DNA from 2 places in the Leptolyngbya sp. GGD genome. Region 1 is predicted to be linked to the other one. Evidence: predicted binding sites of a transcription regulator. Region 1 holds the regulator's gene; the other holds the start of a gene.
What was found. Region 1 encodes NtcA, which controls nitrogen genes in cyanobacteria. Its sites were predicted from a motif close to TTTGTANNNNNNNNTACAAA; they were not measured.

Region 2: a site for NtcA is predicted at 1,630-1,649, ahead of OU814_RS30480 (DUF6761 family protein). Genes of this name have one in related genera too.

The regions. Positions count from the first base shown of each region.
Region 1 is NZ_JAPQKE010000001.1:657,582-660,728, reverse strand. It holds gene OU814_RS03150 (vWA domain-containing protein) at 1-171, opposite strand, end outside; gene fabI (enoyl-ACP reductase FabI) at 196-996, opposite strand; gene ntcA (global nitrogen regulator NtcA) at 1,436-2,107, shown strand; gene OU814_RS03135 (DUF3084 domain-containing protein) at 2,227-3,147, shown strand, end outside.
Region 2 is NZ_JAPQKE010000014.1:27,293-30,439, forward strand. It holds gene OU814_RS30465 (caspase family protein) at 1-479, shown strand, start outside; gene OU814_RS30470 (BolA family protein) at 527-772, shown strand; gene grxD (Grx4 family monothiol glutaredoxin) at 797-1,114, shown strand; gene OU814_RS30480 (DUF6761 family protein) at 1,233-1,475, opposite strand; gene OU814_RS30485 (response regulator transcription factor) at 1,708-2,490, shown strand; gene OU814_RS30490 (WG repeat-containing protein) at 2,609-3,147, shown strand, end outside.

The DNA.
Region 1 (3,147 bases):
CGTAATACCGTCGGGATCAAACTGTTCGCATTTGCGCGCCAGTGCCAGCGTTGATTCTTGGGCTGCTTCCCAACGACTGCCGCCCCCAATTTGATCATTGGTAGACATACTGCCACTTTTATCCAAAATCAAGGTGTAGTCTCGATTTTGCAAAGTTTCAAAATTGGGCACGGCACATCTCCTATCGTCTAATTGCTATCCAGCACTGGGCTTCGATCCCGTCATCCCCATAATTTCGTAGCCTGCATCGACGTAGATCACCTGACCCGTGATCCCGCTTGATAAGTCACTACAGAGAAATGCTGCGGTATTCCCGACTTCGATCTGCGTCACAGTTCGACGTAACGGCGCAACTTCTTCAACGTGGTGAATCATATCGAGAATGCCACCGACTGCCGAGGAAGCCAATGTCCGAATCGGACCTGCTGAAATCGCATTGACTCGAATATTGTTCTGCCCTAACTCATTTGCGAGGTAGCGCACGTTCATTTCCAATGCTGCCTTGGCAATTCCCATGACGTTATAGTTCGGGATGACTTTCACACCACCGAGGTAAGTCAGCGTCACGATACTACCGCCTTCGCTCATTAGAGGTTTTGCGGCTCCAGCTAGTTGCACCAGCGAGTAAGAACTGATATCCAACGCCAGCGAATAACCCGCGCGCGACGTTTTGGAGAAATCGCCGGATAAATCATCTTTGCTAGCAAATGCGAGACAGTGGATCAGAATATCCAACTTGCCCCATTTGTCTTTCACGGTATTGAATGCGCTCTCAATCTGTGCGTCATCTTGCACGTTCAAAGGCAAGAACAAACTGGGATTGAGCGGCTCGGTCAAGTCGGCAACTTTCTTTTCCGCTTTGCCGGTTGCATCCGGTAGATAGGTGATGCCAATATTTGCGCCTGCTTTGTGTAGCTGCTGAGCGATGCCCCATGCGATCGAGCGGTTGTTCGCGATTCCCGTTACAAGTGCGTTCTTTCCAGTCAGGTCTAGCATGGTCTTCTACCGTGTAAAGCATTTATGAGGATAGCAGAAAGGGATCCCTCTCGAACTGCTCTTCGCTGACGCGATCGTCCCAAGCTTGGCGGATCGAGAATCGAATTGCGTCATTTCTCAGTTCGGTTTTTCTGCCAGCGAATCCTCTCTGATTCTGGTTCGGAATCCTTCATGATTCCTTAATGCCTCGCCCTAGAATATTCGTGCTTTCACGGTATGATCTGTGGAAATTATTGGGTCTGCCCAGAAGATTCCAGTAGATCGACTCGAAATTGCGCCTTCTTCTTAGAGAATTTACTGAGTTTTCTGAAGATCAAAGCGAAATTGTAGTTTACGACACTAAAACAGATCATAGACTCAGTTTTAGTGGTCTAAAGTCATCGATTGCTTACATAGACTGTTAGACTTCCCAGCTTCACTCGATACGACAAGGAAAGAAATGGTAGTGACCAAGGATAAACCGCTTGCAGCGATGTTTCGTCAGATTGGAGGGGGAGCATATCCTCCTGTTGTAGAGACGTTTGAACGCGGTAAGACCATCTTCTTTCCGGGCGATCCGGCGGAGCGGGTCTACTTTCTCGTCAAGGGTGCGGTTAAACTCTCACGGGTGTACGAGGCAGGAGAAGAAATTACCGTCGCGCTGCTTCGAGAAAATAGTGTGTTCGGGGTGCTTTCTCTGATCACAGGACAACGTGCCGATCGCTTTTATCACGCAGTTGCCTTCACCCCTGTCGAATTGCTGTCTGTTCCGATCGAACAAGTTGAAAAAGCGCTCAAAGACAATCCCGAACTCTCGATGCTGATGCTGAAAGGCTTGTCGTCGAGAATCTTACAAACTGAAATGATGATCGAAACGCTGGCGCACCGAGATATGGGATCGCGTCTTGTTAGTTTCCTCCTGATTCTGTGTCGTGACTTTGGTGTGCCCTCACAAGAGGGGATCATGATTGATCTCAAACTGTCTCACCAAGCGATCGCTGAAGCAATCGGCTCGACTCGCGTCACAGTCACCCGCTTACTGGGCGATTTGCGTCAGGACAAAATGATCTCAATTCACAAGAAAAAAATAACCGTTCATAATCCGGTAACGCTTAGTCAACAATTTACCTAATTCGATTAGAATTCAGTCCTGAGTGACTCACGCGAATCATAGAGCGAGCAGTCATAATGAAAGGCAAAGTCTGAAAGTGCCCTTAGAGTGCAGTATGTCTAGGGGTTTGTGGGAGCGTCATGTCCGATGTCGGGCTAATTCTAATTTTGGTGGTGTTGGTGTTAGGAGGGGTGATCGCGACAGTCGGCGATCGCTTAGGAACGCGCGTGGGAAAAGCCCGCCTCAGCTTGTTCAATCTCCGTCCCAAACAAACAGCAGTTGTCGTGACGATTTTGACGGGCACGCTGATTTCTGCCTCTACGTTAGGCGTTTTACTGCTTGCCAGTCGCACCTTTCGAGAGATGGTGTTGAACTTCGGGCGAATTCAAGCCGATTTGCGGGCGACAAATCGTGACCTCGATAAAGTCACGGCTGATCTCAAAACCACAGATCAGCGAAAAGCTGAGGTTGAGAAAGATCTAGAGCAAGCGCGATCGGAACGTGCCCAAATTGAGGAATATCTCAAGCGCCTCAATGCCAATCTTCAAGTTTCAGTCGCTCGACAACGAGAAACCGATGCCCAACTTCGCAGGACAGAAGCGCAGCGAGATCTCACCCGCAATCAGCTAGAAACAGTTTCTCAGCAAGCACTTTCGCTCCGCAACGAAATCAATCAGCTGGAATCTGAGCAGCAGGCGTTAATTGAACAACGGGATCAGGTGAAAGCCCAAATTGCGGAACGAGATGCGCAAATTGCGGAACGAACTGCCCTGATTGAAAAGCGCGATCGCGAAATTAATGAGCGCGATCAAGTCATTGCTCAACGCGAAGCAGAATTGAAAACCCTGGAACAGCAGAGAGCTTTTCTCGTGGCAGCCGTTCAGCAGATTCAGCAAGATGTGGAACAGATTCGCCGAGGTGATCTGGCAATTTTTCGGACACAAGTGCTGTCTTCAGGCGTTGTGCGCGTCGTCGAACAAGGTGGAGCCAAAGCAGCGGTCGATCAATTACTGCAATTGGCAAATCAGACCGCGATCGAGTCGCTTCGCCTGGGGCAGAAC
Region 2 (3,147 bases), on a different contig from region 1:
TGCCCGAAGAGTCGGATGCCCCCGATCAAATGTTTTGGGAACGGTTGCTGTTTGGGGGAAGTGCGCTCTTATTAGTGTTGCTGCTTGGCGTGCTGTTCCGCAACTGGTCGGCGTTTATGGGCGGGCAGCAAACGGCGAATACTCAACCTTCTCCTGCGCCTCAAGCTGTGGCATCACCGAGTCCTGATTCTGGAAAGATCTTGAATGAAGCCCGATCGTTAATCAAACCCACGCTAGCATCAGATGCAAGTCGCGCGATTGATCGGGCGCGCGCAATCCCACCGAATGATCCCCTCTATGCTGAAGCGCAACAAGACATCGATCGATGGAGTCGCAATATTCTAGAAATTGCGCGCAAACGAGCAGAGCAGAAAGAGTTTCAACAAGCGATTTCAGCCGCTCAACTCGTTCCAAAAGATCGACCTCAAGTTTACGCCGAGGCACAGAAAGCGATCCAGCAGTGGCGCAAAGCTCGTTAGACTAAGAATCAGGAAAATTCGCGAAACGATTACATCGAGGAACCCCAATGATTAGCCCGGATCAGGTTGAGGCAATGATCAAAGCAGGATTGCCGGATGCCCAAGTGCAGGCAAACAGTCCTGATGGGGAGCATTTCGAGGTGACAGTCGTCTCCTCAGCCTTTGCTGGGAAGCGTCGCGTTCAACAGCATCAGCTTGTGTATGGTGCGGTTCAACAGGCACTCTCCACCGAAGCCATTCATGCTCTCTCACTGAATACGTTCACGCCCGAAGAATGGGCAACCAAAAACTAACTCTCTTACCCCTTGAACTTACTTATGACTACCTCAAACCGCATCAAATCGATCGTCGATAGCGACAAAATTGTCGTTTTCATGAAAGGCAGCAAACTCATGCCAATGTGCGGCTTTTCCAATAACGTTGTGCAAATTCTCAATACGCTGGGTGTCCCCTACACGACTGTAGACGTGCTAGAAGACCCTGAAGTCCGTCAAGGCGTGAAAGAGTTCTCGAACTGGCCAACGATTCCCCAAGTGTATGTAAATGGGGAATTTATTGGCGGTTCGGACATCATGATTGAGATGTACCAGAGTGGCGAATTACAGCAGCTTGTAGAAGTTGCACTTGCCTCGTAATGAGGTGGGGAGTGGGGAGATGGGGGAAGATTGATTCTTACTCCCTACTCCCTACTTTCACCTCTGCGACTGACCAACCAAATCAAAAAGGGGCGCGCACGCACCCCTTTTCCCATTTCTATCGGTAGTCTGGTTCTGGCATCACCATGTCGAAATTCGACGGATCATAGATGTAGCGAGTAATCTCCTCTTCCAGACGATTGATCTGGTACGGCTCTAGCACGCTAGCATGTCGGAGCGCGGACAAATACCCGTCGAGATAGAGACGCAGGTCATCGTAACGATAGCCCCGGTTCCAGAGTTCGACGAGAGCGTCGGAGAGGCGTTGATAATAGCGAATCGTCAAAGAATCTTGAAGCATATGCGATGACGCGAAAACAACAGATGCCGTTTGGCATTCCACTCACTGAGCTATGACTTTAGCTTAACATTACACTCGCTATTCTCTCAGTTTGTATCGAAATTCTATAGAAAGACATACTCCGATACGGAACGTTGTGTAGGCGGAGTACATATGGGTAGCACCCGTTACAAATCAAAACTAAGAAGCTTTGATACCCTTAACTCAAGCATTTTGAGGTCAAGTTGCCCCCGTGGGAGCCATTAATATACAAATCGTTGAAGGAAATCCGCACCTTCGATCGCTGCTAGGATGGCATCTTCAGCAGGCGGGCTACCAAGTCCACCAATCGGCTGATTTGCACCAAGCGCGTGAGATGTTTCTGGTGCGGCAGCCCAATCTCATGATCCTTGATTCTGAGATGCCCAGTGGCGATGGGTTGGAGTTTTGTCGCTGGTTGAGTCAGCAGCAGACGGCGCTGATTCTGATGCTGTCTGCCCGGACAACTGAATCTGATATTGTCGCAGGGTTGCGATCAGGGGCAGATGATTATCTGACGAAGCCGTTCGGGATGCAGGAGTTTTTGGCGCGAGTGGAGGCGTTGTTGCGACGACAGCGGACGGCGGCTCCTCCGGTCAATCTCGATTTTGGGGATCTGAAAATTGACTTGGTGCATCGACGGGTGCGATTTAAGGGTGAGTTGATTGAGTTGACCCCACAGGAGTTTAGTTTGCTCTATGTGCTGGCTCAGGCAGGCGGAACCGCTTTGAGTCGGGCAGATCTGCTGCAACGAGCTTGGCCTGATGAGATTGATAATCCTCGAACTGTGGATACTCACGTCCTGTCTTTGCGTAAGAAGGTGGAGATTGATCCGAGACAGCCGAATTTGATTCAGACGGTGCGGAATGTGGGGTATCGGTTGAATTTGGAGATTTTGAACGCGCCTCCGGTGCATCAGAATAATGGGCAATTGCCTCGTAAACCAGCAACGGCTTCAATGTCGAGAATGGCAGCGGTTCAACGTCCTCGGATTTAGGGAAAAATTTCGACGAATTCCTGATTTGTTGGATAACCGATGTGATGCAATGCGATCGCATGTGTCCCAAAATCTGTGAGGTCGATACACTTAGGAGAATCTATGACGGTTCTGGGTCATGATGCTGCGTTTTTTATTGCTTGCGACGTTGGGGTTTGCGACGGTTAGTGTTTGCAGCCATCCGCCAAATTTGACGATTGAACAACGTGCGATCGCAAGTGATCTCTTCGCGATCGACCATCAGTTTGACAGTGCAACCGATTTTGCTGAAGGAACAGCGCTGGTGCAATTGGGGCGCGAATTTCGCTATATCGATCGTTTGGGACGAGTAATGGTTACGCCGAAACAAGAGTTTGAAGCGTATTCGCCCTTTTCGGAAGGCTTGGCGGTGGTGAAATTGGGGGATCAGTATGGGTTTCTGAATCGTCAGGGAGAAGTAGCAATTCCGCCGAAATTTGAACGGGTGACGCGATTTCGAGAAGGATTTGCAGTCGTGCAGATGGGACGGCTTTACGGATTTATCAAACCGACTGGAGAAGTTGCGATCGCGCCTCAATATCAATTGACCTCGGGCTTTTCTAACGGATTGGCAGCAGTGAAGCGGGGCGAGAAATATGGCTATATTGATGCGTCGGGTCGAACTGCGATCTCACTAAG